Regions from separate parts of the Streptomyces sp. FIT100 genome, predicted to be linked through region 2. Evidence: riboswitches for the same ligand, from Rfam matches in the RefSeq annotation. Region 2 holds a riboswitch; each other region holds the start of a gene.

Region 1 (3,244 bases), 1.9 Mb from region 2:
AGCCCGCGCGGTCCCAGCGTCGAATCCGCCTGGTGCAGCTCCCAGACCGCGGAGGTCTGGGTCACCGTCACATCGTCGAGCACACCGAGCGAACCGATGATCACGCCCGCAAGAAGCAGACCGGACATGTCGATGCCCGGGTAGAGGCCGTGGATCAGACCGGTGTTGTCGTCCGTGTTCCCGCTCAGCGCCGCCCAGCCGATGAAGAGCGAGCCGAGCAGCCCGATCAGCAGCAGCGAGATCAGTGTGCCGATCACCGCGACCGACGTACGGGCGGACAGGCCGTGGCACATGTACAGGGCGATGAGCATGATCGCGCTCGCCCCGACGACGGCCACGATCAGTGGATTCGAGCCCTGCAGGATCGCCGGCAGGATGAACAGCGTCAGGACGGCGAAGCTGATGACCAGCGCGATCAGTGCCATGACCCCGCGCATCCGCCCCACCGCGACGACCACGATGGCGAAGATCCCGGCGAGCAGCGTCATCGGGAACTGCCGGTCCACGTCGGCGACCGAGTACTGCAGATCGCGCGGTGCGTCGGGCGCGTACGCCACCACGACGCCCTGGCCCTCGTGCAGTTGGCGCGTCGAGTCCGGCTGCACGATCTCGGTGAACGTACGGCCCGCGTCCTTGCCGCTCGTGACCTCGACGGTCGCCTTCCCGCACGTGCCCTGCTGGGAATTGACCGCTTCCCGGCCCTCGGGCGTCGAGGTGTCGCCGGTCGGGGGCACCTGCCCGGCGTTCACGTCCTCGCAGGGGACCTGCTCGACCTCCACCACCTTCGCCGACTCGGTCTGCCGGTCGAAGCCGACACCCGTGCGCTCGTGGCCCGGTGCGCCGCCCGGCCAGAGGACGACGAGCCCCACCGCCACGGCGGTGGCGAAAGGAATCAGCACCGCGGCGATGACCCGCTGGAGGTGGCGGGAGACGGGCGCGGCCGGGCCATGACCGTGCGCATGGCCGTGGTCGTGGATGCCGGAGCGGTCGGCGGCCCGGTCGTCCGCCCGGCCGTCCGTGCTGCCGGGCCTGCGGCCGTCCGGTTCGGGGCTCTGCTGCGAGGAAGTCACCGACCGATCATCGCAAGAACGGAAGGGGCCCACTGTTCAGCACGCCCGATATGGCGCTAGCGTGGTGGGACCTTTGCACACGCGGGAGCTCGGAGCACCGGGCTGAGAGGGCGCTGACCTCCGTACATCCGTACGGGAAAGCTGCGCCGACCGCCGAACCTGTTACCGGGTAATGCCGGCGTAGGGAGTAGGTCTCATGACCACATCGGACACGCGCACGCCTGCCTCCAGTTCGTCCGAGGCCGGGAAGTCCATCGGCTGGCACAAGGGATACGTCGAGGGCTCGCGCCCCGACATCCGGGTGCCCGTCCGCCAAGTGCACCTCACCAACGGCAAGGACGTGACCCTGTACGACACGTCCGGGCCGTACACCGATCCGAACGTCGGGACCGACGTCCGCCGCGGGCTGTCGCCGCTGCGGGAGAACTGGATCATCGGTCGCGGCGACACCGAGGAGTACGCCGGCCGTCCCGTCCGCCCCGAGGACGACGGCATCAAGCACACCTCGCCGCGCGGCGGGCTGCGCAACCTCGACGCGGTCTTCCCCGGCCGCCCGCGCCAGCCCCGCCGGGGCCGCGAGGGACAGGCCGTGACGCAGCTGGCGTACGCCCGCCGTGGCGAGGTCACGCCGGAGATGGAGTACGTGGCGATCCGGGAGAACGTCTCGCCCGAGGTCGTGCGCGAGGAGATCGCCGCCGGGCGGGCGGTCCTTCCGGCGAACGTCAACCACCCGGAGACCGAGCCGATGATCATCGGCAAGCGGTTCCTGGTGAAGGTCAACGCCAACATCGGCAACTCCGCCGTGACCTCCTCCATCGAGGAGGAGGTGGAGAAGATGACCTGGGCGACCCGCTGGGGCGCGGACACGGTCATGGACCTCTCCACCGGCCGCAATATCCACACCACCCGCGAGTGGGTGCTGCGCAACTCCCCCGTGCCGATCGGCACCGTCCCGCTCTACCAGGCGCTGGAGAAGGTCGACGGCAGCGCCGAGGAGCTGAGCTGGGAGATCTACAAGGACACCGTCATCGAGCAGGCGGAGCAGGGCGTCGACTACATGACGGTCCACGCGGGCGTGCTGCTGCGGTACGTGCCGCTGACCGCCCGCCGCAAGACCGGCATCGTCTCGCGCGGCGGCTCGATCATGGCCGCGTGGTGCCTCGCGCACCACAAGGAGTCGTTCCTGTACGAGAACTTCGAGGAGCTCTGCGAGATCCTCGCGGCGTACGACGTCACGTACTCGCTCGGCGACGGCCTGCGGCCCGGCTCGATCGCGGACGCCAACGACGAGGCGCAGTTCGCCGAGTTGAGGACCCTCGGGGAGCTCAACACGATCGCCAAGCGCCACAACGTGCAGACGATGATCGAGGGCCCGGGGCACGTCCCGATGCACAAGATCAAGGAGAACATCGACCTCCAGCAGGAGATCTGCGAGGAGGCTCCCTTCTACACCCTGGGGCCCCTGACGACCGATGTGGCTCCCGCGTACGACCACATCACCAGCGGCATCGGCGCCGCCATGATCGCCTGGTGGGGCACGGCGATGCTCTGCTACGTCACGCCCAAGGAGCATCTGGGCCTGCCGAACCGGGACGACGTCAAGACCGGCGTCATCACCTACAAGATCGCGGCTCATGCCGCCGATCTTGCCAAGGGGCACCCGGGCGCGCAGGAGTGGGACGACGCCCTCTCCGACGCGCGCTTCGAGTTCCGCTGGGAGGACCAGTTCAATCTGGCCCTCGACCCGGACACGGCACGGGAGTTCCACGACGAGACACTGCCGGCGGAGCCGGCCAAGACCGCGCATTTCTGTTCCATGTGCGGGCCGAAGTTCTGCTCGATGAAGATCTCGCAGGACATCAGGCGCGAGCACGGCGGCGAGCTGAAGGCCGACGAGATCGAGGCGGGCATGGCGGAGAAGTCCGCCGAGTTCGCGGCGGCCGGGAGCCGGGTGTACCTGCCGATCGCGGACTGAACCGGCGCCGGTCCGTGTGCGCGGTGGAGGCCCCGTCCGGGTCTCCACCGCTCGACGGCGGTAGCGCCGCCGCCGACAGCGGCAGGGACTGAGGCGACCATGGCGAGAGCCGACGGTCCCCGGTGGCCCCCGCTGCTGTCGGCTATTCCGGCTGGTGTTCCGGAGGGCCGAAGTCCGGGCTGGTGAAGTCCGGGCTGGT
Region 2 (3,244 bases):
CGTGCCCCCCGGCCGCGGTGCTTCGTGGTTCACAGCACACCCAGGTCATTGTCGGGGCGGCAGTACGGGCAGGCGGCGACGCCGTCCTCGGTGAGGGCGCGGAGGGCCTGCTCGCGGGTCAGGACCTTCGTGGACGTGCCGGCCATACCGCAGTCGTTCCCGTGGACGGGGTCCGGCGCGGGCCCGCCGCCCGCCCGTCGCACCGAGAGCTTCCAGCCGGGCTCGGGTGAGGGCAGCGCTCGCGACGCCCGTACGGCCGCCGCCGCCTCCTTCCGCTCCAGCTCCGCGACGGTCTCGTCGGTGCGGCACAGCTGCCGGACGAGCCATTCACGGACACTGTGCAGACGCTCCAGACGCGACACTTTTTCGGACACGGGTTCGATTCTAGGTGCCAGGTGGCCCCCAGTGACAGCCCGCCCGAGCGGGGCGCTCGTCGAAGCGCCGGACGGCGACAACGCCCGCCGAGCCGGGCCGTCCGACCGACGCCACCGGGCCACCGGATTCCGTCTGCGACACTGGATGCACCATGCCCAAGCCCGGAGAACTCACTTTCGTCGCCCCGCGCGGAGCCAAGAAGCCCCCGCGGCACCTCGCCGACCTCACGCCCGCCGAGCGCAAGGAGGTCGTCGCCGCGATCGGCGAGAAGCCGTTCCGCGCCAAGCAGCTGTCGCAGCACTACTTCGCGCGGTACGCCCACGACCCCGCCCAGTGGACCGACATCCCCGCCGCCGCGCGCGAGCGGCTCGCGTCGGAGCTGCTGCCCGATCTGATGTCCGTCGTCCGGCACATCTCCTGCGACGACGACACCACCCGCAAGACGCTGTGGCGGCTGCACGACGGGACGCTGGTCGAGTCGGTGCTGATGCGCTACCCGGACCGGGTCACGATGTGCATCTCCTCGCAGGCCGGCTGCGGCATGAACTGCCCGTTCTGCGCCACCGGCCAGGCCGGGCTCGACCGGAACCTGTCGACCGCCGAGATCGTGCACCAGATCGTGGACGGCATGCGGGCCCTGCGTGACGGCGAGGTCCCGGGCGGCCCCGCCCGGCTCAGCAACATCGTCTTCATGGGCATGGGCGAGCCGCTCGCCAACTACAAGCGGGTCGTCGGCGCCATCCGCCGGCTCACCGACCCCGAGCCGGACGGGCTCGGCATCTCGCAGCGCGGGATCACCGTCTCCACCGTCGGCCTCGTCCCGGCCATGCTGCGCTTCGCAGACGAGGGCTTCAAGTGCCGTCTCGCCGTCTCGCTGCACGCCCCCGACGATGAGCTCCGCGACACCCTCGTGCCCGTGAACACGCGCTGGAAGGTCCGGGAGGTGCTGGACGCCGCCTGGGAGTACGCGGAGAAGTCCGGCCGCCGGATCTCCATCGAGTACGCGCTCATCCGCGACATCAACGACCAGGCGTGGCGCGGTGATCTACTCGGTCGGCTCCTCAAGGGCAAGCGGGTCCATGTCAACCTGATCCCGCTCAACCCGACGCCGGGCTCGAAGTGGACGGCCTCGCGCCCCGAGGACGAGAAGGCGTTCGTCGAGGCCATCGCCGCCCACGGCGTGCCGGTGACGGTCCGGGACACCCGGGGGCAGGAGATCGACGGAGCGTGCGGACAGCTCGCCGCTTCCGAGCGTTGACCCCCGTGTAATCTGAGTCGAACAATTCTCATAATCCGACAGGGGAGCGCCACAGCGCTGAGAGTGCGGTGACCGTCAGACCGCAGACCCTCTGAACCTCGCCCCGGTCATTCGGGGTAGGAAGTTCGGACGTTACTCAAGCTGTTGCGCCCTGCCCGGATCCCGAACGCGGGACCCGGGCAGGGCCGCGTCTCTTCCTGGCCACCCCCAGGAGGACATCTCAGTGAGCACCACGAGCACCACGAGCACCACCAGGAACACCAAGCGGCTCGCCGCAACGGCGCTCGCCGCGGCCCTGGGCGTCAGCGCCCTCGCGGCCTGCGGGGGCGCGTCCGACGACGCCGCCTCCGGTTCCGGTTCCGGCAAGGGCTCCAAGACCGTGACGCTTGTCAGCCACGACTCCTTCAACGCCACTCCGGCGGTGCTCAAGGAGTTCACCGAGCAGACCGGCTACACGGTCAAGGTGCTGAAGAGCGGTGACGCCGTCGAGGCGCTCAACAAGGAGATCCTCACCAAGGGCTCCCCGCAGGGCGACGTCTTCTTCGGCGTCGACAACACCACCCTCTCCCGCGCCCTCGACAACGGTCTCTTCACGCCGTACGAGGCCAAGGGCCTGGACCGGGTCCCCGAGAGCGCCCAGCTCGACAAGGGCCGGCACCGGGTCACGCCCGTCGACACCGGCGACATCTGCGTCAACTACGACAAGAAGTACTTCGCCGACAAGAAGCTGGCCCCGCCGGTGACCCTCGACGACCTGGCGAAGCCCGCCTACAAGGACCTCCTCGTCGTCGAGAACGCCGAGCGCTCCTCGCCCGGCCTCGGCTTCCTCCTCGGCACCGCCGCCGCCTACGGCGACGAGGGCTGGCAGGACTACTGGAAGAAGCTGAAGGCCAACGGCGTCAAGGTCGTCGACAGCTGGGAGCTCGCCTACAACCAGGAGTTCTCCGGCTCGGCGGGCGGCAAGGCCGCCAAGGGCGACCGGCCGCTCGTCGTCTCGTACGCCTCCAGCCCGCCCGTCGAGGTGCTGTTCGCGAAGCCGCAGCCCAAGGAGGCGCCGACCGGGGTCGCGACCGGCACCTGCTTCCGCCAGACCGAGGCCGCGGGCCTGCTGAAGGGCGCGAGGAACGAGGCCGGGGGCAAGGCCCTGCTGGACTTCCTGATCAGCAAGAAGTTCCAGGAGGACATGCCGCTCCAGATGTTCGTGAACCCGGTGGTGAACGACGCCGAGGTGCCCGCGCTCTTCACCGAGTTCGGTGCCGTGGTCGACAAGCCGCAGACCATGGCGCCCGAGAAGATCGCCGACAGCCGTGACCAGTGGATCCAGTCGTGGTCCTCGCTCGTCCTGAAGTAGAAGCGACCGAAGCGGGCAGGACACTCCGCGGGAACGCGGCACGGCTCGCCCTGATGGCCGTGCCCGCCGCGTTCTTCGCGGTCTTCTTCGCCTACCCCGTGACCGCGATCGTCGGCCGCGGGTTCACGGCGGACGGGGCCTGGCGGTTCGGCCGCATCGGCGAGGTGCTGACCCGGCCGGAGATCGTGGACGTCCTCTGGTTCACCCTCTGGCAGGCGCTCGCGTCCACCGGGCTCACGCTGCTGCTCGCGCTCCCCGGC
Region 3 (3,244 bases), 3.9 Mb from region 2:
CAGCCACAGGACCGACCAGCCGGAGCCGGCCGCCGGGTCGCCGCGCCGCACGAGCGTCCCGGCGCCCTCGTGGTGGCCCGCGTACTGCACGAAGCGGCCGAACTGCTCGGACCAGAAGTACGGCACCGGGTCGTAGACCGCTGGGACGGCGGGCGGCTGTCCGGCCTCGCCCGCGACGACGTCCGCGGCGACGGTGCGCGGGCCCTGGAGCGCGTTGTCCCAGTGGTGCACGAGGAGCCGTTCCCCGTAGCGGCGGGAGGGGAAGGAGGCGCAGTCCCCGACCGCGTACACATCGGGCAGCGAGGTGCGCAGCCGCTCGTCCGCGGTGATGGAGCCGTCGGGGCCGAGGACGATGTCCGAGCCGGCGAGCCAGCCCGTGGCGGGGCGCGCGCCGATGCCGACGACGACGGCCCCGGCGCGCAGCCTGCGCCCGTCCGCCAGGACGACCGTGCCGGGCTCGGCGCCCGCGACGCGGGCGTTGGTGAGGAGCCGGGCGCCGGACTCGGCGTACCAGTCGGCCATCGGCGCGGCGACCTCGGCGGGCAGGGCGCCCGCCAGCGGGCGGTCGGCGGCCTCGACGACGGTGACCTCGCAGCCGGCCTCGCGGGCGGCCGTGGCGAACTCCGCGCCGATCCAGCCGGCGCCCACGACCACGATGTCGTGCTTGTTCTCGAGCACCGGACGCAGCCGCTCCGCGTCGTCGAGCGTGCGCAGCAGATGGACGCCCGGGACGCCCTCGGTGCCGGGGAGCGCGATGGGCTCCGCGCCGGTGGCGATGACGAGGACGTCATACGGAACGGGCCCGTCCGGCGTGTCGAGCTCATGGGCGCCGGGACGCACCCCGCTGACCTCGCGGCCGAGCTGGAGGTCGACCGCCAGCGCCTCGAAGTCGACGTCGAGGGCGGAGCCCTCCGCGGTGCCGAGCAGGACGGCCTTGGAGAGCGGCGGCCGGTCGTACGGCTGGTGCGGCTCGGCGCCGATCAGGGTGACGGTGCCGGTGAAGCCCTGTTCGCGCAGGGCGACGGCGGTCTGTACGCCGGCCATGCCCGCGCCGACGATGACGACCCTGCTGCGGCCGTGGCCGCTCGGCGTTGTCTGCTCGCTCACGCGGCCACCCTAACCACGTGATGATCCGTCAGGAAGGCAGCTGTTCGACCACGCTCGTGCCGCGGCCCGCCTGCGACTCCCATTCCCAGGTCTCCTCCAGCCGCACCCGCCCGTCGGGCAGCTCGGTGACGGTGGAGACGCAGTGGCCGGAAGAAGTCGTTCCGTCCTGCTTCAGCTGGACGTAGCGGAAGTCGGTCCTGTCGCCGTCGCGCGTGCCGACGAGATACCCGCGGACCACGTCGCCGCCCGCGTAGTCGGCCCAGATCCGGCCGCCCTCCTCGTGGTACGCGAACCGGGTGCGCGTACCGACCTGGCCTGGCGCCTGGTCGGCCACCGGGGCGATGGGGGTCCCCCCAGCCGAAGGCGAGGGGGAAAGTCCGTCGGCGAGCGGGCCACAGCGCGGGCTCCCTTACTGCGAGTTGGGGGCGGGGGTTAGGCTGGCCACCGTACTGCTACTCGCGGGAGCCCGGACGCAGCGGGCTGAGAGGGAGGCTGGAGCGGCCTCCGACCGTACGAACCTGATCCGGGTCATGCCGGCGAAGGGAGGGGCTGAGCGCCCATGCATTCACGTACGTCAACGGAGTCACGTGCGCCTTCAGGGCCGTCGTCCTCACGACCGTCCCCACGTTCGTCGTCCTCAGGGCCGTCGCCCTCGGGGCCGTCGTCCTCAGGGCGGTCGTCCTCAGGACCGTCGTCGGACGTCCTCGTCATCGGAGGCGGCATCATCGGCCTCGTCACGGCCTGGCGGGCGGCCCGGCGCGGGCTGAGCGTGGCGCTCGCCGACCCCGCGCCGGGCGGCGGGGCCGCACAGGTGGCGGCGGGCATGCTGGCCGCCGTCACGGAGCTCCACTACGGCGAGGAGACGCTCCTCGCCCTCAATCTCGCCTCCGTGCGCCGCTACCCCGAGTTCGTCGCCGAGCTGGAGGAGGCGAGCGGCCTGGAGACGGGCTACCGCCGCTGCGGCACCCTCGCCGTCGCGCTCGACACGGACGACCGGGCGGCCCTGCGCGAGCTGCACGCGCTCCAGAGCCGCTGCGGGCTGGACTCGGAGTGGCTCACGGGCCGGGAGTGCCGGCGCCTGGAGCCGATGCTCGCGCCCGGTGTGCGGGGCGGGCTGCGGGTGGACGGCGACCACCAGATCGATCCGCGACGGCTGGCGACGGCGCTGGTCGTGGCCTGCGAGCGGGCCGGCGTGGTCTTCCACCGCGACTGGGCGGAGAGGCTGTCGGTGGTACGGGACCGGGCGGCCGGGGCCGTGCTCGCCGGGGGCCGTGAGGTGGCGGCCGAGCAGGTGGTGCTCGCCGGCGGCAGCCTGAGCGGCCGGCTGCACGGTGTACCGGAGCAGGTACTTCCGCCGGTACGCCCGGTGAAGGGGCAGGTGCTGCGGCTGACGGTGCCCGCGCAGTACGCCCCCTTCCTGTCACGGACGGTGCGGGCCGTGGTGCGCGGCAGCCACGTCTATCTCGTGCCGCGCGAGAGCGGGGAGCTGGTCGTGGGCGCGACGAGCGAGGAGCTCGGCTGGGACACGACGGTCACGGCGGGCGGCGTCTACCAGCTGCTGCGTGACGCGCACGAGCTGGTGCCGGGCCTCACCGAGCTGCCGCTGACCGAGACGGGGGCCGGGCTGCGGCCCGCGTCACCGGACAACGCCCCGCTGCTCGGGCCTACGGAGCTGCCCGGACTGCTGCTGGCCACCGGGCACTACCGCAACGGCGTCCTGCTCACCCCGGTGACCGGCGAGGTGATGGCGGACCTCCTGGCCACCGGCGAGGTACCGGACGAGGCCCGCCCCTTCGCCCCCGGCCGCTTCTCCTCCCGCCATTTCTCCGCCGCACGCCAGGAGGTGTCCGCATGACGGTGTCCGTGAACGACGGGGTGACCGTGTCCGTGAACGGAGAGCCGCGTGACGTCGCGGCGGGTACGACGCTGGACGCGCTGGTCGCGACGCTGACCGGGGCCCCGTCCGGGGTGGCGGCCGCGCTGAACGAGACGGTGGTCCCGCGAGGCGAATGGTCCGCGACGCCGCTCCGCGAGGGCGACCGGGTCGAGGTGCTGACCGCGGTGCAGGGAGGATGACCACAGCCATGGCGGATGACCGTTTTGTCCTCGGCGGGGTGGAGTTCTCGTCGCGTCTGAT

What was found. Region 2 has a riboswitch for thiamine pyrophosphate ahead of KK483_RS26360 (thiamine ABC transporter substrate binding subunit). Riboswitches for the same ligand answer to the same signal wherever they lie in the genome.
Region 1: another riboswitch for thiamine pyrophosphate. It lies ahead of thiC (phosphomethylpyrimidine synthase ThiC); the one in region 2 lies ahead of KK483_RS26360 (thiamine ABC transporter substrate binding subunit).
Region 3: another riboswitch for thiamine pyrophosphate. It lies ahead of thiO (glycine oxidase ThiO); the one in region 2 lies ahead of KK483_RS26360 (thiamine ABC transporter substrate binding subunit).

What each region holds. Positions count from the first base shown of each region.
Region 1 is NZ_CP075715.1:3,914,808-3,918,051, reverse strand. Features, by position in the region: gene KK483_RS17575 (YibE/F family protein) at 1-1,070, opposite strand, end outside; TPP riboswitch at 1,142-1,274, shown strand; gene thiC (phosphomethylpyrimidine synthase ThiC) at 1,267-3,045, shown strand; gene KK483_RS17565 (hypothetical protein) at 3,188-3,244, opposite strand, start outside.
Region 2 is NZ_CP075715.1:5,822,501-5,825,744, forward strand. Features, by position in the region: gene KK483_RS26350 (DUF6233 domain-containing protein) at 30-374, opposite strand; gene rlmN (23S rRNA (adenine(2503)-C(2))-methyltransferase RlmN) at 527-1,633, shown strand; TPP riboswitch at 1,664-1,774, shown strand; gene KK483_RS26360 (thiamine ABC transporter substrate binding subunit) at 1,857-2,984, shown strand; gene KK483_RS26365 (iron ABC transporter permease) at 3,038-3,244, shown strand, end outside.
Region 3 is NZ_CP075715.1:1,921,576-1,924,819, forward strand. Features, by position in the region: gene KK483_RS08320 (NAD(P)/FAD-dependent oxidoreductase) at 1-1,107, opposite strand, end outside; gene KK483_RS08325 (hypothetical protein) at 1,136-1,441, opposite strand; TPP riboswitch at 1,556-1,669, shown strand; gene thiO (glycine oxidase ThiO) at 1,667-2,962, shown strand; gene thiS (sulfur carrier protein ThiS) at 2,959-3,183, shown strand; gene KK483_RS08340 (thiazole synthase) at 3,192-3,244, shown strand, end outside.